Regions from separate parts of the Pedobacter sp. genome, predicted to be linked through region 1. Evidence: riboswitches for the same ligand, from Rfam matches in the RefSeq annotation. Region 1 holds a riboswitch; the other holds the start of a gene.
What was found. A riboswitch is a leader RNA that binds a small molecule or an ion and turns the genes downstream of it on or off. The one in region 1 is predicted to bind fluoride.
Positions count from the first base shown of each region.

Region 2: it holds a riboswitch for fluoride, as region 1 does, so the genes downstream of both, ACQY77_RS16795 (hypothetical protein) here and ACQY77_RS10310 (voltage-gated chloride channel family protein) in region 1, are expected to answer to the same signal.

Region 1 covers NZ_OZ257244.1:2,579,809-2,590,413, reverse strand. The annotation lists gene mutY (A/G-specific adenine glycosylase) at 1-366, opposite strand, end outside; gene ACQY77_RS10345 (HU family DNA-binding protein) at 537-839, shown strand; gene ACQY77_RS10340 (tetratricopeptide repeat protein) at 851-1,729, shown strand; gene ACQY77_RS10335 (Rne/Rng family ribonuclease) at 2,010-3,560, shown strand; gene radA (DNA repair protein RadA) at 3,710-5,086, shown strand; gene ACQY77_RS10325 (DUF4920 domain-containing protein) at 6,028-6,492, shown strand; gene ACQY77_RS10320 (branched-chain amino acid aminotransferase) at 6,682-7,746, opposite strand; gene ACQY77_RS10315 (tryptophan 2,3-dioxygenase family protein) at 7,883-8,848, opposite strand; fluoride riboswitch at 8,911-8,972, shown strand; gene ACQY77_RS10310 (voltage-gated chloride channel family protein) at 8,990-10,267, shown strand; gene ACQY77_RS10305 (HAD-IB family phosphatase) at 10,318-10,605, opposite strand, start outside.
Region 2 covers NZ_OZ257244.1:4,091,471-4,102,075, reverse strand. The annotation lists gene ACQY77_RS16830 (hypothetical protein) at 5-187, opposite strand; gene ACQY77_RS16825 (hypothetical protein) at 219-785, opposite strand; gene ACQY77_RS16820 (hypothetical protein) at 782-1,012, opposite strand; gene ACQY77_RS16815 (efflux RND transporter periplasmic adaptor subunit) at 1,081-2,160, opposite strand; gene ACQY77_RS16810 (efflux RND transporter permease subunit) at 2,173-5,394, opposite strand; gene ACQY77_RS16805 (TolC family protein) at 5,402-6,793, opposite strand; gene ACQY77_RS16800 (four-helix bundle copper-binding protein) at 8,338-8,574, opposite strand; fluoride riboswitch at 8,904-8,972, shown strand; gene ACQY77_RS16795 (hypothetical protein) at 9,015-9,569, shown strand; gene ACQY77_RS16790 (EamA family transporter) at 9,574-9,987, shown strand; gene eno (phosphopyruvate hydratase) at 10,046-10,605, shown strand, end outside.

The DNA of each region.
Region 1 (10,605 bases):
TGAAATTGCTGCGGCCGTGTACTCCCCGATTCCCTTTAATTTTATGAGCTCGTCATGCGAAGTTGGAAACCGACCGGCGAAATCCTGTACTACACTTTGTGCTGTTTTATGCATGTTTCTTCCCCTGGAATAATAGCCTAATCCTTGCCATAATTTCAAAACCTGCACTTCTGAAGCTGCTGCAAAATGAGAAACTGTAGGGAAATTTTCTAAAAATTTATTGAAGTAGGGCATGCCTTGTTCAACCCTGGTTTGCTGTAATATAATCTCTGAAAGCCATATCGTATAAGCGTCAGTAGTATGCCTCCAGGGCAGATCACGCTTGTTTGATTGATACCAATTTATGAGTTCATTTTGGAATGCCATTGCTGCAAATTACGGGGTTATTATCGGTTTAATAAAAAAACTTGCATTTCGGTGATACGACAATAGTGAAAAAAATCATCTTTTATTTTCCTATCTCATTAAAAAGCAATACTTTTGCAACCCCAAAACAGTTATAAATATTAAAACACAATATATATAAACAATAAAATATGACTAAGGCAGATATTATTTCAGAAATATCAACAAAAACCGGAATTGAGAAGGTTGATGTACAGGAAACAGTTGAGGCATTTTTCAAGGTGATTAAAACCAGCATGATTGGCGGCGAAAATGTTTACGTAAGAGGCTTCGGAAGCTTTGTTGTTAAGAAGAGAGCGCAGAAAACTGCAAGAAATATCTCAAAAAACACTGCAATAATTATCCCTGAACACTTTGTACCTAGCTTTAAACCAGCAAAAGTATTCGTAGACAAAGTGAAAAGTAATTCAAAAAAAATCAAAGTAGAAGCTTAATATCTTAAGAAGTGAGTAGTAGCATCAGATCAAAACAAATCATCATTATTGGCGCGATTTTATTGCTGGTAGCTTTTTTATTCACAAGAGATATAAAGGGTTTAGTTAAGCCAACAGAAGAAAATGGCAAAATGCCTGCCTCAGGTCAGGTAGCCGAAGCGCAAGCGCCAAACTCTTCTGCTTCTATCAGCATAGAAACCTCTTCAACTGCTGCAAAAAATGTCATCAATAAGAATTTAGCTGCTGATATTACTGCTTTAGAAGGAAGTTATAAAAATGCTGATGCAACTGAGAAAATTGGATTTGCGAAACAACTGGCTCAGAAATGGGATGATGTAGAGCAAATCACACCTTCTGCGCTTTATTTGGAAGTTGTTGCACAAGGAGAGCCTACCGCTGCAAATTGGTTGGCATCTGGTAACCGTTTCCTGAAAGCGTTCGAAAGTACACAGGATAGTGTTGCGCAACCTGTACTATTACAAAGAGCCAATACATCTTTTAAAAATGTATTAGAGAAAGATCCTTCAAACATTGAAGCGAAAACTGGATTAGGTGTTACGATAGTAAATGGCTTAGGGGCACCAATGCAAGGTATTGCAATGTTGCTGGAGGTTGTTGCTAAAGAACCTAAAAATGTTAAAGCGAATATGAATTTAGGTTTATTCTCCATTAAATCGGGCCAGTTTGATAAAGCAATTCCACGTTTTAATACCGTAATTGAAACCAAACCAAGCCCTGAGGCCTATTTTTACCTGGGTACAGCCCTTGAAAGCTTAGACCGAAATAAAGAAGCGGTAGACGCTTATTTAAAATCGAAAAAATTAGCGGCAAATCCTACTTTATCTTCGTTTATAGATAAAAAGATTGCCGAACTAAAAAATAAAAATTAATAACAGATTAATAAAAACATTTAAAACTTAAAATTATGCCAAGCGGTAAAAAAAGAAAAAGACATAAAATGGCTACGCACAAACGGAAAAAACGTTTAAGAAAAAACAGACATAAGAAAAAATAATTTCTTATTTTGATATAGCTTGTTAAACCTCACAGTTTGTACTGTGAGGTTTATATACTTTTATATGATTTTAAATTATATAATTTTGGCTGCATCAATGTTTTCTTAATTACTATCCATTTGTTTAATAGGCGAAAGCCTTAAATCTGTAGCTGTTGGTAAAAGAATTAATTATCAATTCGACTCCTGCCGGAGTTACCATAGCGTTGATTGAAGACAAACAACTTGTTGAGCTTCATAAAGAACAAATCAATAATAACTACGCTGTAGGCGATATTTATTTAGGCCGCATAAAAAAAATTATGCCCGGTCTGAATGCTGCGTTTGTGGATGTTGGTTATGAGAAAGATGCTTTTTTGCATTATTTTGATTTGGGCCCTCAGGTACAATCTTTAATTAAGCTAACTAAGATCAAGCGTAATGGCTCGGTTACAGGCACGTTATTAGATAATTTGAAACTCGAAGCCGATATTAATAAGGCGGGGAAGATATCTGATGTGCTTACAAAAAATATGCTCGTACCGGTACAAATTGCCAAAGAGCCTATTTCAACCAAGGGGCCGCGTTTAAGTTCCGATCTATCAATTGCCGGCAGGTATGTGGTACTGGTGCCATTCTCCAATACCATATCCATATCTAAAAAGATAAAAAGTAATACCGAGCGTAATCGATTAAAAAAGATTATCGAAAGTATTAAACCTCAAAATTTTGGGGTAATTATCAGAACCGTTTCAGAAGGCAGAGGGGTTGCCGAGATGCAGAAAGATCTATTGGATCTGATTGCCAAATGGGAAAACTTCATCAAGAAACTTCCATCTGCTGAGCCTTCAAAGAGAGTTTGGGGCGAAATGGACAGATCATCTACGTTAATACGTGATATTCTGAATCCTGATTTTACAAACGTTTACGTGAGCACTCCAGAGCTTTACGATGATATTCGTTCTTATGTTCATGATATCTCCCCGGAAATGGAGAAAATTGTGAAACTTTATAAACAGAAAGAACCTATATTTGATCATTTCGGAGTAGAAAAGCAGATTAAAAATGCTTTTGGCAAAACAGTAAACTTACCTGGTGGAGCTTACTTAGTTGTAGAACACACCGAAGCACTTCACGTTATTGACGTGAACAGTGGAAACCGCACAGCCAGTAAAGAAAATCAAGAAGATAACGCTTTACAGGTGAATAAAGAGGCGGCTAAAGAAATTGCCCGACAATTGCGCCTGCGTGATATGGGCGGTATTGTGGTAATCGATTTTATCGATATGCACAAACCAGCTAACCGTAAGATATTATTTGATCATCTTCGGGAATTGATGTTGCTGGACAGAGCTAAGCATACCATTTTGCCTCCAAGCAAATTTGGTTTGGTTCAGATCACCAGACAACGTGTACGTCCGGAAATGAATATTGTTACGGTAGAAAAATGTCCGGCCTGCGACGGGACGGGAGAAATTAAGGCAAGTATTGTTTTAATGGATGATATTGAAAATAACCTCAATTATATTTTAAGAGAGCAAAATGAAAAAGGCATTACACTTTGTGTTCATCCTTACATCGAAGCGTTCATCACAAAAGGTATTTTCAGCCTGCAACGCCGTTGGTTCTTTAAATATGGTCAGTGGGTTAAAGTAAAGGCACAATCATCATATTATTTAACCGAATTTCACTTTATCTCTTCAAAAGATGAAGAAATAAAGTTGTAAATAAGATTTACATTACAAGTTATAAAGGTCTGATTTCACATCAGGCCTTTTTTTGTGGAAGAATATTTCATGGTACGCGGATGTGTAAAAGTTATCTGTTGATTTCGATAACTAAAATCTAACTTCGTAAGTCTTAAAATTTAAATCAATTGGCAAAATCAAAAACAGCATATTTCTGTCAGAGTTGTGGTTATGAATCGGCCAAATGGCTAGGGAAATGTCCATCTTGTGGTCAATGGAATACTTTCGTTGAAGAAGTTGTAGAAAAAAGTACTTCGGCAGTTCCAACCTGGAAAACAGAATCGGGGAGCCGCAGGTTGAGCAAACCGAGTAAGGTCGCGGAAATACAAACTTCAACAGAAACCAGAATATTAACAGGCGATCAGGAATTAGACCGTGTTTTAGGCGGTGGCCTGGTAGAAGGATCCCTGGTGCTGATTGGGGGTGAACCAGGGATTGGTAAGTCTACCCTTATGCTCCAGTTAGCCCTTAATTTAAAGGGGAAGAAACTGCTTTACATTTCTGGCGAAGAGAGCGAACAACAAATCAAGATGCGGGCAGAAAGAATTGTTAAGGAACCATCAGCAGATTGTTACATTTTAACGGAAACCTCTACACAGAATATTTTTAAACAGATAGAGATTTTAGAGCCGGAAATCTTAATCGTAGATTCTATCCAAACGCTTCATTCTTCACATATAGATTCGACACCAGGAAGCGTTTCGCAAGTACGCGAATGTACAGCTGAATTATTGCGTTTTGCGAAGGAGACCGGAACCCCTATTTTCCTGATCGGTCACATTACCAAGGATGGCGCTATTGCAGGGCCCAAGATTTTGGAACATATGGTAGATACCGTTTTGCAGTTTGAAGGCGATAGGCATCATGTTTATCGCATCCTGAGGTCAATAAAGAACCGGTTTGGAGCTGCTGCAGAGCTCGGAATTTATGAAATGCAGGGAAGTGGTTTAAGGGAGGTTTCTAATCCATCAGAAATCTTACTTTCCCAACGTGAAGAAGAGCTTAGCGGAATTGCTATTTCAGCCATGTTAGAAGGCGCCAGACCGATGCTAATTGAAACACAGGCATTGGTTAGCCATGCGGCTTATGGAACACCTCAGCGATCGGCTACAGGCTTTGATACCAAAAGGATGAACATGTTGCTGGCTGTTTTAGAAAAACGTTGTGGTTTTCGCTTAAGTACCCAAGATGTTTTTTTAAATATTGCTGGTGGAATAAGAGTCGAAGATCCCGCTATTGACCTGGCGGTTTTGATTGCTATAATCTCTTCACATGAAGATATCCCGGTATCATCCAAAAATTGTTTTGCAGCTGAGGTCGGTTTGTCAGGAGAAATACGTGCTGTTAATCGAATTGAGCAAAGAATAGCCGAAGCAGATAAATTGGGCTTTGAAACGATCTACATATCTAAATATAACCTTAAAGGACTGGCATTGGATAAATATCAGTTAGAAGTTAAAGCAGTGAGCAAGATTGAGGAGGTTTTTAGTCTAATTTTCGGCTAAATGACAGATTGTTTTGGGGAATAAATTCCCCAAAATTCCACAATATTTCTCCAACATTCCCCGCTTCTCAGAAAATTAATTTTAAAATTATTTTTTTAAAAACATAAACAGTTGAATTACAATTAGTTAAAATGTTTATTGTTGTAGTCTATGCTTTGGAGTAAGATTTGCCTAATGATATATGTTGTACGTCATGGGATGTGATCTATAACAATAGGGATGATTTTCCTCGTTAGCGGTAGCTAGCGAGGATTTTTTTTATTATCTCAATTTATAGGCCTCAAGTTTAGTTCTTTCTCCCAGCGCTTGCACTCGGATTTTTGACTATATACTGAAAACCAAAAAAAGAAACTAATCCTATTGTTATTCCTACAAAAATTAATGCTTTTCCTGTCATGAGTTAAATCTTTAACCTATAAATACCCATTGGCAAAAAAACCAAGGCTCAGGCTAAAACGATTAATTAAGGATTTTGTTTGCCAAAGTTGAGGTTGGCCTTAATGGAGGAAATAAGTAAACTATGGCTGGGGTGAATCTGTGACAGATTAACTTTGTTTGTTCGGGATGTCAATTGGAATGCATTTAAATCACTGATTTCCAATTGACACCTACCTTCTTAATGCGACCTTTCTTTCCCCTCTGGTTTGCATAGATAAAATAGCAGGAAAATGCTAATAAGAATGGTAACTGAACCGGCGATCATATTATACGTCTCTATCATAGTTTGGTTGTTTAGTTAATACAATTTATAACTTGTTTGTTACAGAATCAAGTGCTTAAACAATATTGGAGTGTTTTTTAAGTTTTTTGGTTAGTGTTTTTCAAACTTAACATTAAATTATATCCTCCGTTAAGTCATAAGAAATGTCTCAACTAAGTATCGAAAATTTATCTAAATTTGAATTCAGATTATATAACTGCAAATTCTAAAAGATATTATAATGAAAAGAATAATTTTAACTCTAAGCTTTTGTTTGATAGCTGTTTTTGCTTTTGCACAAGCAGATTACAAGGGCCAACAATTTGGTGATGGGGTAAAACCGGGTAACGTTAAACCGGCAGCTAAAATGGAAGCTACAATGGGTGACCAGAAGCAGATGGATATGAAGATTGAAGGTAAAGTGGTTGAGGTTTGTAAGAAAAAAGGCTGTTGGATGACTTTGGAAATGCCTAATGGTGATCCGATGCGGGTAACTTTCAAAGATTATGCTTTCTTCATGCCTAAAGACATTGTAGGTAAAAATGTAGTTTTAGACGGTGTAGCTAAAAAACAAACCATTTCGGTTGAAACGCTGAGACATTATGCCGAAGATGCCAGGAAATCAGCTGAAGAAGTAGCAAAAATCACAGACCCAAAGAAAGAATTAGCTTTCGAAGCAAAAGGTGTGGTGATTCTGGATAAATAATTTTTTCAATCCCAGATAATTGGAAATTAAGTATTTACTGCTTAAATCATATTGGCAGTGAATAGACAAATGAGAATATAGGCTGCCATGTTTGATAAGTTTATTGATGCCTTGTACTCATAAGTGGATATAAAAAAGAAATCCCGATACATGACGTGTCGGGATTTCTTTTTTAATGGTTAAATCTGATTAAAGAACCCAGTTCCAACCGAATTCGTCAGGAGCTAATCCGTAACGGATGTCGTTAAGTCGCTTAGCAATTCCGTTAGAAATATTTCTGGTAGCAGGATCGGTTAACTTATAAAGTTTACCCTGATATCCAATTTCGCCAATGTGGGTAACTGTTGCAGCTGTACCAGCAGCAAAAGCTTCTGTTAAGCTGCCGTTTTCAATACCTTCAATTACTTCCTTTACAGATACTCGTCTTTCTTCTACTTCTACGCCAGCATCTTTGGCTAATTTGATAATGGTATCTCTTGTAACGCCATCTAATACTGTACTTCTAACAGAAGGAGTAACCAATTTACCATTTATTACAAAAATGAGATTAGCTGTTCCAGCTTCTTCAATAAACTCATGTGTAGATGCATCTGTCCAGATTAGCTGGTCAAAACCTTCTTTTTTTGCTTCTTCGAAAGGATATAAAGAACGGGCATAATTGCCTGCAGTTTTAGCATAACCAACACCACCATCGTCTGCACGGGTATATTCTGTTTCGATTTTAACTTTTAACGCATTACTATAGTAAGGCCCTGTAGGGGTTGTTAGCAGTGCAAATTTATAAGTATCAGAAGCTTTAACGCCTAAATATGGGTCGGTAGCAAACATTACCGGACGGATATAAAGGGCATAATCTTCCTGAGAAGGAACCCATTTTTCATCAGCCTGAATAAGGGCAGCAAGACCTTGCATAAAAATATCTTCTGGTATAGCAGGCATAGACATTCTCGCAGCCGATTTATTAAAACGCTCGAAGTTCTTGTCTGCACGGAAGACACTGATCTTTCCATCAGGTTGACGGTATGCTTTTAAGCCTTCAAAAATAGCCTGGCCATAATGTAAGGCAGAAATAGCTGGGCTCATTAAAATTGGACCGTAAGGTAAGACCTGAAGATTTTTCCATTCGCCGTCTTCGTAGTCGGCAGTAAACATATGATCGGTAAAAACTTTACCGAAGGGTAATTGTGAAAAATCAGTAACTGTCAAACGGGTTTGATCAGCCTTGGTGATTTTTATGTCTAATGTTTCGGTCATACTGTTGAAATTTTGAATGTGTGAATTTTGAATGATTAATAGTGCTTCATTCATTCAGAGCTCACTCATGCTATCATTAAATTATTATAGCGCAAAATTAGCAAAAAAGGCGCTTTTTTTATAGTTTTTTCGAATATTAATCTTTGTTTTTGAGTGTTTTAAGTACACTAAGCACCCAGCCTTTACCCCAGTCTTCCATCTGTTCTTCTGTCCATAAAAAAGGATAGAAAATTCTTTTTTGAAAACGTGGCGGCAAATATTTCTGCCAATTGGTTCCACCCGTGGCGGCAACATCTACCGGATCTTTCTCTAAATACCTTACTGCAGATTTGTAATGTGACAGCGGCCATTCTACATTCACGTATAAATCTAACTTCCGCAATTCTTCAGCTAAAGCAGTAACATCTTCACCTTTGGCCTGTAATTGAAGATAGAGGGAGGAGAAATTTGTTTGTACCCTGTTTTTAGCCAATTGTAGAAACTGATCTGCATATTTCCTGATAAACTGCTTTAAGGTTAGGGTTTGTTTCCCGGAGGCTAATTCTGTTGCACCAAATTTCCAATAAATATGCTCAAATTGCTCTTCTATACCTGCAGTTGCAAGTTCAGCGCGTTTGCTTTTATCTACCAATCGGATAAAGTCAGTTGAGCATATTTCGATCATCCGGTATTGACCAGATTGAAAGCCGCTGGCCGGGAGTAAAGACATTCTGAATTTTAGAAATTGTTCTTTGTCCATTCCATCAACCATTACCTCAAAAGAGGTGGTTAAGGCATTAAAGTAGGCATTGATTCTTTTAACCCTGGTGGTGAAAAAGCTCGCCGTTAATTCTTCATGTTCAGCAATTTGTTTACACTCATGAAGCGTAAGTTTAAAATAAAGCTCCGTAATCTGATGGTACATGATGAATATTTCTTCATCAGGGAATGGAGTTTTAGGATTTTGTAAACTCAGGAGTGTATCCAGGTGGATGTAATCCCAATAGGTTAAAAAATCAGCATAGAGCAAGCCATCAAGGTAGGAGGCCATATCTTGGCCCATAGCCGTGTACTTCTCCTGAAGCTGGTTAAGTTTGTCTTTAATTTCAGGTGTTAGGTTCATTATGTGTTGTTATCGCTACAAAGTTGATAAAGATTTTGGAAGAAATGCTAAAATTTCTACATTTGATTAATGGCGATGGGGTACCGCCAAAACCGCCAGACAGGCTGATGACTCCTACAATTTATCGATAATTGATTAAAAATGCCTGTTAAAAAAATAACTGAGGGTTTTCTGTTGCCTTCTTACCAGTTTCTAAAAATAGAATTCGGAGTACTTTTTTTGAACACCTTAAAATGGTTGCTATTGGCGTCACTGTTAGGAAGTTTAATTGGTTCGGCATCAGCATTCTTTTTAGAGAGTTTAAATTGGGTCACGCAATGGAGGGAAAGTCACCTGTGGATCATCTATTTTTTGCCCATAGCCGGATTGTTAATTGGTTTAACTTATTATTATTACGGAAAAGATGTAGTTAAAGGGAATAATCTGTTGATTGAAGAACTGCAGCGTCCTAAGCAGGTAATTCCATTGGTTATGGCTCCGTTAATTTATGTCGCAACCGTTGTTACCCATCTTTTTGGTGGATCTGCCGGGAGGGAAGGTACTGCGGTACAAATCGGAGGTGCACTCGCCGATCAGTTTACAAAACTGTTTAAATTCAAGCCCAGAGACCGGAAAATCATACTCATTTGTGGGATTAGTGCTGGTTTTGCCTCGGTTTTCGGTACACCGCTTGCAGGTGCTGTATTCGGACTTGAAGTATTTGTAGTTGGAAGTTTGGTTTATAGCGCAATACTTCCTGCATTCATTACTGCAGTAATGGCGCATTATGTATGTTTGGCCTGGGGAGTTGGCCATACGCATTATTCGATAGGGACTGTGCCAGCTTTAAATACCTTAAACATACTTTTTGCTTTGGCTGGTGGAATTGTTTTTGGCTGGGTTGCACGTAGCTTTTCTGCTCTTAACCATAGTTTATCGAATCTATTCTCGAAAATAAAATATCCTCCTTTTAGACCTTTAATTGGCGGGATAATTTTAGTTGCCATAATTTGTTTGATGGGAACGACCAAATATATTGGCCTCGGAATCCCAACAATCTCTGCTTCTTTTACTGAACGCCAAGCCTATTATGTATTTGCAATAAAGCTTATGCTGACAGCATTAACACTTAGCGCCGGATTTAAAGGCGGAGAGGTGACGCCTTTGTTTTTTATAGGCGCCTCGTTAGGAAGTTTTTTAAGCCTATTTATACCTCTACCCTTGGGTTTACTTGCAGGCATGGGCTTTGTTGCTGTATTTGCCGGCGCAGCAAATACACCGTTAGCCTGTATTTTAATGGGCATAGAGTTATTTGGAGCAGAGTCGGGGATATATATAGCATTGGCCTGCGTAACTGCATATCTTTTCTCAGGTCATACCGGAATTTACAGCGCTCAACGTATTGGAAGCCCGAAACATTTACTTTTGAAAAGACGGTAATGATTACCATTGATCATCCCCGATGAAGAAGATGATCAATGGTGATTAGTTTAGTACAATACCCTAAACTTGATAGTCTGCTCAATTTTCTTGAGTGATTTGAACAATTGCTTGTCGTATTCTGCATTGATATCGGTGATGGCATAACCAATCTCAGTATTGGTCATTAAGAACTGACCAACAATGTTAATGTTGTGTTTTGCAAAAACAGTATTGATTTTCGCCATAATTCCTGGAACATTTTTATGGATATGAATCAAACGATGTGACTTATCAATTTTAGGAAGCTGAAGATTCGGGAAATTAGAACTCAGGTAGGTAGCGCCAGTATTCATAAA
Region 2 (10,605 bases), 1.5 Mb from region 1:
GCCCCTACTTCCTCAATTTTCGCTTCTCATTGAGATGGCCGGTTTCCAGGTTCAACCGCTCCAGCAGGTAACGCAATAAAACCTCTCTATCTTGGTTTGCGGGGTGATATGCGTTATCTCCACCCTTTGCTGAGGATTTATTATGGTCAAAAGTTTCAAATGGTTGTGAAATATTTTTCTCTGTCATAATTTAAATTTTAGGTTAAATATTTTGCCTATTATTTTTTAGTTCCTGAAATTGCCAGAGCCAAACGAAGTCCAAAAAAGGAAACCTGCCCTCCGCTGCTTTTCCAACCCTCATAACGAAGGCCGAGATCTGCACTATAATGCTTCGAAATTGGAATGCTGGCACCCAAAGTCGGTCCGTAGGCAAAAGAGGTATTCAGCCGGTCTCCAAGAGTATTTGCTGCACCAAGCTCAAGGGCAGCGTAATAGATACCTTCAAAGTAATATTTTGCTCCGACTTTAATTGGAACAACACCATTCATGCTTGTTGGCTCTCCTAAATAATCGAGACGTTTTTTTACCTCATCCCTGTAGCGGAAAGTCATATAGCCCGCAGATCCGGTTAGGTTGAGGTGCTCCGAAACCTTGAATTCCACCTTTGTTGATGCCCCATATCCGTTGACATAAGTTTTAGCCGTCTTACCGGTCGGAAAGCCCATGACAAAGCCTACCGATATCTTGGGGACGGCAGTTTGATCTTGCGCCTTTACCTTTACAGTCATTAATAACAGGAAACAGATCAGAAAAGGTTGAAATGTCCATCCGGCATAGGCACTCATAGGGAGGTCCTGTAAAAAATGTTTAACTCGGCCGCAATGCTTTCCAGGTAAGGGGCAAGCTTAAAATCTCTTGATACAAAGGATATTACCCCTTGTTTTTTACATTCCCAAACCGTCCCAACCAGCTCTCCCTCGATGTAGACCTGGTTGCATCTTTTCTTTGGGACATCTATGCAAATGTGTTTTCCCCCGATTTCAAACTCATGGTTAAATTCTAAATCTTTCATATTTTCCTTTTTTCTTATCTGACTAATAAAAAGATTTGCCGGGCGGCTAATATCCGCCCGGCAATGTTTTATAGCGTCTGACCGCTTTTGATCTCATCGTTCGCGGGCGAAATAATCTCTGTCCCGGCTTTGATGGAACCAAAAATCTCGGTCATCTCTGTTCCCTTCATCCCTTCCTTAATGTCAACGAGCTTGGCTTTACCATTTGCAATTTCCACTACGTACTTCCGTTCTGTAGAACGCACGATAGCAGAATTAGGCACAAGAAGCGAAGTCGCACCGGATTTAAGCGGGATTTCAACCTCGGCATACATGCCGGCCTTCAACCTGTTATCTTTATTGGCCACGTCAACCTCGACGATTTCCTGGCGCATGTTGCCCAGTGAATTTGCAGACCGGCTGATCTTGGCCTGGCGCTGTTCCCCCGGCAGCGCATTGAAGCGGAACTTGACCATCTGGCTTAGGTCCACTTTGTCTACATAATCCTCAGGTATAGAAACTTCAAGCCTCATGTGGGTCAGGTCCTGCAATACCAGCATGGGTAGGTCCGAAGATTTGCCCGCCGACACCAGTGCTCCCGGTGATACATTCCTGTCAACGATCACCCCGTCAAAAGGCGCATATACTTTCAAGTAGTCCTGCATGGTACGTACGGAGGATACATTTGACCGCTCAGCCTCAGCTATGGCCTTATCTCCTTTCATCCTGGAAAGCGCATTATCAAGTTCTAGCGGAGATACCGAACCTTCCTCTTTTGCTGCTTCTTTCAGACGTCTGTATTTCTCACTGCTCGCCGATGCGGTCTCCCGTGCCTGCAGGTAACGGGAATTTGCCGATTGCAATTGTGATTCGAGTTCCGGTGCTTCCAGGGTCATCAGCAGCTGGCCTTTGGTCACCTTAGAACCCAAATCGACCAGTATTGCTTTCACAAAACCATTGGCCTTGGGAAAAATGTTCACCTGGTTGAAAGGCTTGAGCACCCCGGGAATGCGGGTAAAACTGGAAAGGGCCTCTTCTTCGACCTTTGTGGTTTCATATTTGGCTTCCTTGCCGTTTTTTTCGGGACTGATGTTCACGGGCTTCTGGTTTCCGCCACACGCGGCCAGAGTACTTATAATTATTATGATGGGAATGAATCTGGTTTTCATGTTGTTTATCTTTTAAATTCTTGTTTTTCTAGGCATTAGGTTTGGTTCTTTTAAGCTGCTTTTTTTCTGTACCCAAGCGAAAACCTGCGGAAGGATGAAGAGCGCGGCAAGGGTTGAAAAGAATAGCCCACCAATAACAGCCCTGCCGAGCGGCGCGGTCTGTTCACCGGATTCGCCCAACCCAGAGGCCATCGGGATCATCCCGGCTATCATCGCAAAACTGGTCATCAGGATCGGCCTTAAACGAATCCCGGCACTCACCACTGCCGCCCGGGTAGAATCCTTGTAATCCAGCCTGAGTTTTTCGGCGTTGGTCACGATAAGTATCGCATTGGCCACTGACACCCCGGTGGACATGATCATCCCCATGTAGCTCTGCAGGTTAAGCGTAGAACCTGTAAGCAATAATGCGGTAAGCGACCCAAGGATTACAGCAGGAACGGTCGAAAGAACCGTCAGCGAAAGCTTGAAAGACTGGTAATTGGCCGCAAGCAGCAGGAAGATCACCAATATCGCAAAAGCAAGTCCGCCCTGAAGAGAAGATAGTGTTTCAGTCAACAGGCTCGACATACCTTTCACTTCAGCAGTTAGTCCCTTAGGAGGCGTGCCTACGGACTTTAGTGCCTTTTCTACATCAGCAGTTGCCGTTCCAAGATCCTTTTTATAAATGTTTGCGCTCACGGTCAGAAAGCGTCTTGGCCCGGAGCGGTCATATTCTCCTGGAAGGTAACTGGTATTGAAAGTAGCGATGTCGCCCAGTACCGGACTGCTCTGCCCTTTAACCAAAGGAATTTCTTTGAGCTCATCCATTGTATTCATGACATACTCTGGAACCTGTACCTGTACCTGGTAGGTATAGGCGGTTTTTTCATCGAGCCATTGGTTCTTCTCAGTAAATCGGCTGGATGAGGTACTTGCAGTAACTGACCTTGCGATATCAACCACGTTCAGCCCAAACTGCGCCGCCTTTAATCTATCAAGGGTAATAGAAACCACGGGAATGTGCAGGGGTTGAGCAATCTGGATATCACGGAGGTAATCTATTTTTTTAAGTTTAGAGAGCACCTTATTAGCGTAAGACTCGATCTGGTCCATATCTTTTCCTGCTACTCTGATCTCAATAGGAGTTGCAGCGCCTTGGCTCATAATCTTTTCGGTCATGTCAATCGGCTCAAAGGTGATACGTAGGTCAGGAAGTTTATAAGCGATGTTCTTTCTCAGCGCATCTTTCAGCTCATCCATATTTACCTTATAATCTTCATCAAGGTTCACCTGAAGCACAGCCTCATGGGTACCGGTATTGAAGATATATAAGTTACTTGTTCCGTAACTACTCGGAATAAGCCCAACGTATCCCGAACTAACTGCGATATGGTTATCTACTGTCTGATTGATAATGGAAAGTACCTGCTTAAATTTCTCCTCGGTGCGCTCTAATCTGGTACCGTCCGGCGCTTTGATGCGTATCTGGAACTGTCCGTTGTTGAGCTTTGGCATCATATCCTTTCCAATAAAAACAAATCCCAGTCCTGCAAGAGAAATGACCAGAACTAAATAAATCCCGACAATACCTTTTTTCATCGGCATCCACCGCTGGATGATTGCCATAAACCGCACCTTCACCCTTTCAAAGAAATCATTTTTTTCCGGTTCATCCTTTTCATTTTGCAGATGCTTTTCTACCTGCTCTCCTTGCCTCTCGTCCAGGGCCTCTCCTGCATGAGCATGGATCTTACCATGGTCATAGTGCTGGTAACGTTCTTCGTTTATCATCCAGTTGGATAGAATGGGAACTAAGGTCTGGGCCACGATGAAAGAGACAACCATGGTGAAGCCAATCGAAAGGGATAGTGGCAAAAACATCGCCTTTGGTATACCGTTCATCATAAAAGATGGTGCAAATACGGCCAGAATACACAGCAGGATGAGCAGCAGCGGGAATGCGATTTCTTCACAGGCATCGTAAATGGCTTCGCGTTTGGGCTTGCCCATTTCCAGGTGCTGATGGATATTTTCGATCGTCACCGTTGCCTGATCGACCAGGATCCCTATTGCAAGTGCCAGACCGCTCAAGGTCATGATATTTATGGTCTGACCGAACATGCCTAGTAAAAGCACCCCAATTAAAATCGATACCGGAATGGTGATCACCACGATAAGACTGCTTCGCAGATCACGCAGGAATAGCAACACCATTAGGCCCGTTAATAGTGCACCAAGACCACCTTCAGTGATCAGGCTTTTTACCGAGTTGATAACGGCAACAGACTGGTCAAATTCATAAGAGATGTGGACATCGTCCGGCAAGAGGCTCTGCATTTCGGGGATTTTGGCCTTTAAGGACTTTACCACTGACCAAGTCGAGGCGTCTGCTGTTTTGACCACAGGAATATACACAGACCGTTTCCCGTTGATCAATGCATAATCCACGGTAACATCCGCTGCATCGGCAACCCTTGCCACATCCCTTACCAATATTGAAACGCCGTTTTTTGTAGCTATTGGAATGTTGTTGAATTCATCGACCGTTTTAACCAGGGAGTTCATAGAGGTCACCATCATGGTATTGTCCAACCTTAGATTTCCCGAAGGAGACATGACATTGAACTTGGATAAAGCCCCTACCACCTCGTCCGGAGTCAGATTATAACTCCTTAATTTGCTCGGATCTACACTAATGGTAATCGAGCGGGAATTGGCACCGAATGGCGGTGGCGCTGAAAGCCCTGCGACAGAGGAAAACATGGGCCTGATACGCGTTGCCGCCATATCATAGATTTCTTTCAGACTGCGGGATTTGGCCGAGAGTACAAGCTGGCCTACTGGCAGTGAAGAGGCATCAAAGCGGACCACCTGCGGAGGCAAAGCGCCTGGAGGGAAGAACTTCATGGCCCGGTTAACCTGCAAGGCAACTTGGGCAGAAGCCTCTGCCATATTGGTGCTTTCATAAAAACTCAGCTTTAGCATCGTCAAACCCTGAATGTTTTTGGCGGTAATATTCTTAACGCCATTAACATAAAGAAACTGATCCTGTAGACGAGTGGAGAAGAAGCCCTCCATCTGTTGTGGAGACATACCTCCGTAGGATTCAATAACATATATTGTCGGCGAATTAAGCTGGGGGAAAATATCTATTGGGATCTTCAGCGCACTGAGAACTGCAAAGAGCAGTAAACTCGCGGTGATCACCACTGTTGTAATCGGCTTTTTCAGGGCCGAGGTAACCATTGACATATCTTTATTATTTTAATGTGTTTAACAGTGAATCTACTTGGTTGGTGGCGATAGCCTTTTGAAAAAGCGCCCGGATGTACAGATATTTTGCGTTGACAAAATCGGTTTCTGCACGGTAAAGGATGGTCAGGGCTGCATTGAGCTCAATGATGTCGGTCAGCCCGTTCTTATAAAGCGAGAGCTTCTGGCGATACCCTGCGGCCGCTGCCTTTAGCTGGTTTGGTATTTCATCGAGTCTTTTATGCGCGGTACTGATCTCAAGTCCTGCTTGAAGGGCGGCATTTGATAACATTAACCTTTCCTGCTGTAGTTCCTTTAAGTAAAAATTGCTACTGGCCTTTTGGGTCCTAAGCTTCAACTGACGCCTGCGCAGATCAAATAAGTTATAACTGATCCCTACGCCCACGAGGTAATTTTCCCGTTGCCATTCCAAGCCATTCGAGAGACTGTTGAAATTATCATTGGCATCAATGCTTGATCCCCTTGACCAGGCAGCAGCTTGCAGGCTTACCTTTGGATTATAGGCTTTTTTGACCAGGTTTTCCTTCTCAACGCTGCTTAGATAATTGCTTTTGTAGAAATCAAGCAGCGGATGGCTTGAACTGTCGGTCAACTTTACCGATAGGTTTACCTCAAGCGATTTTAGCCGATCCAGGATCGTACTGTCAGCGACAATACTTTCCGGATTTAGCCCGCTGATTGCTGCAATGTCGAGCTGAACCTGTCTGTAGGTATTGTCCATTTCAATATAGTTCAATCTTGATTTGGAGAGTTCGGCCCCTGCGATACTGGTATCCACACCCGGACGCACACCGCTTCTGGCAAGGGATAAAATCGAACGGTTGATCTGCTCATTGCGACTGATATTGCTTGCTTGAATGGATAGCATGTCCTGAAGCTTTAGTAGACTCAGGTAATCATCAATAGCGATGGCCCTTGTCTGGTATCGGCGCTGGGCAAACTTGGATCGTTCAACGACAAGTTCTGATTTGGCGACTGCATTCTGAGCTTTATAGGCACCAAAATTATAGACCTCCCAATCAAGGGAGACAATACCAAGATTAGTAAGTGTAGCCTTGGTAGTGCTTTCAGTCCTAACACCTCTGGAATTGGAGGGAACTATACCAAAGGCCATATAAGGTCCTGCCACGTTATTGTTTGAGCCCAGATCTGCCTGATAATTAAGCTTCAGATTTGGAAGGGCATTCGCCGCGGTCTCTCTTAACTGGGCGGCACGTATATCAACTGTTGCTGAATCAGCGGCCAGTGAAGGTGAAAAAGCGGTCACGTGATCGATCAGATCAACGATCCCGATGGGCTTTGGGGAGGTTTGGGCATGGCTTTCCAGCCCCATATATAAAAGTGGGAACAAACAGAAAATCTGTTTAATACGGATCATGTCTTTAAATTAAAATTTAAGGAAAAAGATTTGACGGACGTCTTGGACAGGAAACACGGTGATTAACCGGCCGTCGTCACTTCATCATTTGAAGGACCTGTCAATAAAAGAAAATTGAGATAAATCTCAGATCCGAAAGACCTGGTTGGAAATATAAATTGGGACTGATCCGGCAATCCTGTATCTGATCTCAAGAAAATACCTGTTTAGGTTAGAGGCTAAAAGCGAAAGCCCCAAAAATAAGATGACGCCGATAAGAAAAGCTTCCAAAACAGGAAGCACGGTTTTCTTGCGTTCATCAAGGATACACTTAAATTGTCTGGTAATTTTTGAATCCTTTCCAAGCGGAGAAAAGCTACCTTTGTACTGCGCAGCTGATTTTATTCCCCGGGCGGACTCTAAAAGGGAGAGGTTGGATAAAAAAAAGATATTGCCCAAAGAGATAATCAGGTACAGCAAGACGACTCCAATTATAGAGCAATTTGGTACCTGCTTAACTTTCAAACCCTTCAAATTTAACAACCTAAATATATAGGCGCTAAAATCTGCATTAATCTAAAAAGATGAGAGGATAAACCGCAACAAAACCGTTACAAAATATCAACAAATATTAGGTTACGATATTTCTCACCCTACTTTCGATTGTCATCGAATAATTTCTTTTTCCTATACTGTCCCTCCATCTTGTTGTTCAAAACTTTATCAAAATTAACCACAGCTTCACAATGCTCAAAAAGGGTCGAACTTCCGCGGGTTGACCCTACTAAGTGGCAATATGAGGCATCTAAAAAGTATGCCTCTTATTTTTTAAACATTAAGAACTTGAAAATAAGTCACTTACAATAGATTAAATTGAATTTTTCGGTTCGAACTTTTTAGAATTTTCCCTAAAATTAAGATATACCGCAACTATTTATAAAACACCAATTGTCTAGACATCAGTGTTGAACTCCATAAACTGCTATCTAATTAGCCAAATAAGCATGTGGATTAGTTTCAATTGCGAACATCGATCAGCTTGAATATTATTCAATTATAGGATAAACGGGGGGAAATCCGTTTGGTCTAAATTTTTTTACAATTATGCGCAAATGCCATGTAGCTTGCATTTAATTTAGAAGGTACATACCCTCGGTTTAACAACGTGATTGATTTAACACCGCCATTGAAATGAAATTTGTATTTTTTGTTTTTTGAAATAATTTGATGAAGCGGGAATTGAAAGTTCATGCATTATTTAATGCATTCCTCAACTCGCATCTAGCCTTCATTTTCATAGAATTCGAATTATCAAGTACTCATCATCAAAAACTGAAATTCTTATTTGAATAATGGAATGAGTTTATGAGAATCATATCCTAAAAAACCCATTTTTTTAAGGCTAGAGAAAGGACATACCAAGAACAACCTCAAACCTTGGTAAATATCAAATAATGAGGGAATAATGAAAATAAAATGAATGGAATAAATTTGCCTATTTATAAAAATGAAAGGGCAACTAGAATGCTGCCCTTAATCAATTAATGCTCACGGTGATTGGCATCTTAAGCAGCTACTCCTGTCATTCTTCTGCATTCTTCCGCACAAGCCTTACAAGCATCTGCACATTCCTGACAATGCTGGGTATGATGATTACTACACTCATCTCCGCATTGCTGGCAAATATCTGCGCAAATACGGCAAATGTCTTGAGCAAAAGAGCTACCCATACTCATCAATTGAGCGGCAGAGTAGCAGATGGCTGCACATTGCATATCAAGCTCAATACACCGCGCCATCATTTTCACGTCTTCTTCCTGAGTGCATGAACTTGCACAATGATTGCAAATTGAAGCACACTTTAAGCATGCATCAATACAGTTTTTCCATTCATGGTATCCCATAACTTTAATTTTTTAGGGTTATAAAAAAAATTCCTATATAGATAACATGGTTATTTCCAGGCGGTTTCATTTTGTTTAAGAAAAGCTTTAATCCCGTGATATGATGCTTGTTTAAACGGTAGAAGAATAAGAAACTGGTTCTCGTATTCAAATAAGGAGGAATAGTGATAAATTAAATTCTCAACACCTACTTTAAGATTTTGCACATCATTTTATTAGTATTATATTTGCAATACGGAAATGGTGTCCTTCCGATTCAACCGCTTTTTTCAAAAGCTGATGGCGCCTACAATAGAAATTCCAGCAGGTAATAAAATCTGCCGGTCAAAGTATTGTAGGTGAAAAAATTAAAAATAAATTCTCAACTCTTATTGCTGGCAGCTATCTTAATTGCGCTTGTCTTACTTTGTCTGTCTGCCAAAGTGAGATCAGTGTTAGCAATGGTCCTGCCGGTTGAAACTGAATGGTTCTTGTGGATAAATCAGCACCATAATGCATTCTGGGATACGATCATGTACTGGGCCAGTGATAAGCGTTTTTGGCTTCCTTTTTATGCCTTCATTATTTATTGCCTCTTCCAGAATTTCTGCAAAAAAATTTGGCAGGTTCTTATTACCATTGCGCTACTAGTTGCTAGTGCAGATCAGATTGCTTCAGGACTGATTAAAAACACCGTTAAGCGTCTACGCCCTTCCCATGAACCGAATCTAACTACGATCATTCATTTAAGTAAAGCAGGTGCGGGTGGGATGTATGGATGGCCATCCGCTCTTTCATCACCTATCTTCAAAAGCATTCTTTCCGCTGGTTCGGCATTTACCGGATCATTGCCGGAGCAACGGTTCTTGTACTCATTTACTTTGGAATTATTCAATAACGGAAAATTAACATAAAACTATGTGGTGGATCTACGCGCTATTATCAGCTTTCTTTGCTTCCCTTACGGCCATCTTTGCAAAAGTCGGCGTAACCAATGTCAATTCTGATTTGGCTACTGCCATACGAACGGTGGTAATACTGATTGTAGCCTGGGGGATCGTAATGGCCAGAGGCGAACTTAAAGGAATTACGGAACTGTCAAAGCATAACCTGCTATTTCTTTTTTTATCTGGCCTTGCCACCGGCTTGTCCTGGATATTCTACTACAAGGCTTTGCAGATCGGGAAAGTGTCCCAGGTCGCCCCTGTTGATAAGTTGAGTGTTGCCCTAACTATTATACTTGCAATGGTGTTCCTGAAAGAAGCTCTTACCCTGAAAGTATTCTTTGGTGCCCTGCTGATCATTGGGGGAACACTGGTTTTGATCTTTTGAGAAACTCAATTATTTGTAAGCAACCGAAATACTAAAAATCAATATAAAACAAAAAACTATGAAATTAACTAAAATTCATGCCCGTGAAATTTTGGATTCCAGGGGCAATCCGACAGTAGAAGTAGAAGTCACTCTTAACGGAACAACAGCAAGGGGTATTTCTCCATCCGGGGCAAGTACGGGTGAAAAAGAAGCCGTAGAGCTTAGAGATGGTGATCCAGAGCGCTATAATGGTAAAGGCGTGGAAAAAGCAGTAAAAGGGATTAACGTCGAAGTCGGCAAATCAGTCACCGGCTTATCCTTTGAGGGTCAGCAGGCCTTCGATGATCATATAATTGGTCTGGATGGAACCGAGAATAAATCAAGGCTCGGCGCAAATGCGATGCTTGCGGCCTCAATCGCCTTCGCCCGGGCTTCGGCCGTTGCAAAAGGGATTCCCTTGTATAGGCAGCTAGTGGAAAGGGAAGGTTACGTAATGCCCGTACCGTGCATGAATGTCATTAATGGGGGAAGGCATTCTGATAACAACATCGATTTTCAGGAATTTATGATTGCCCCTCATAACGCCCCCTCGTTTAAGGAAAGTATCCGTATGGGCGAAGCTGTTTTTCATTCCCT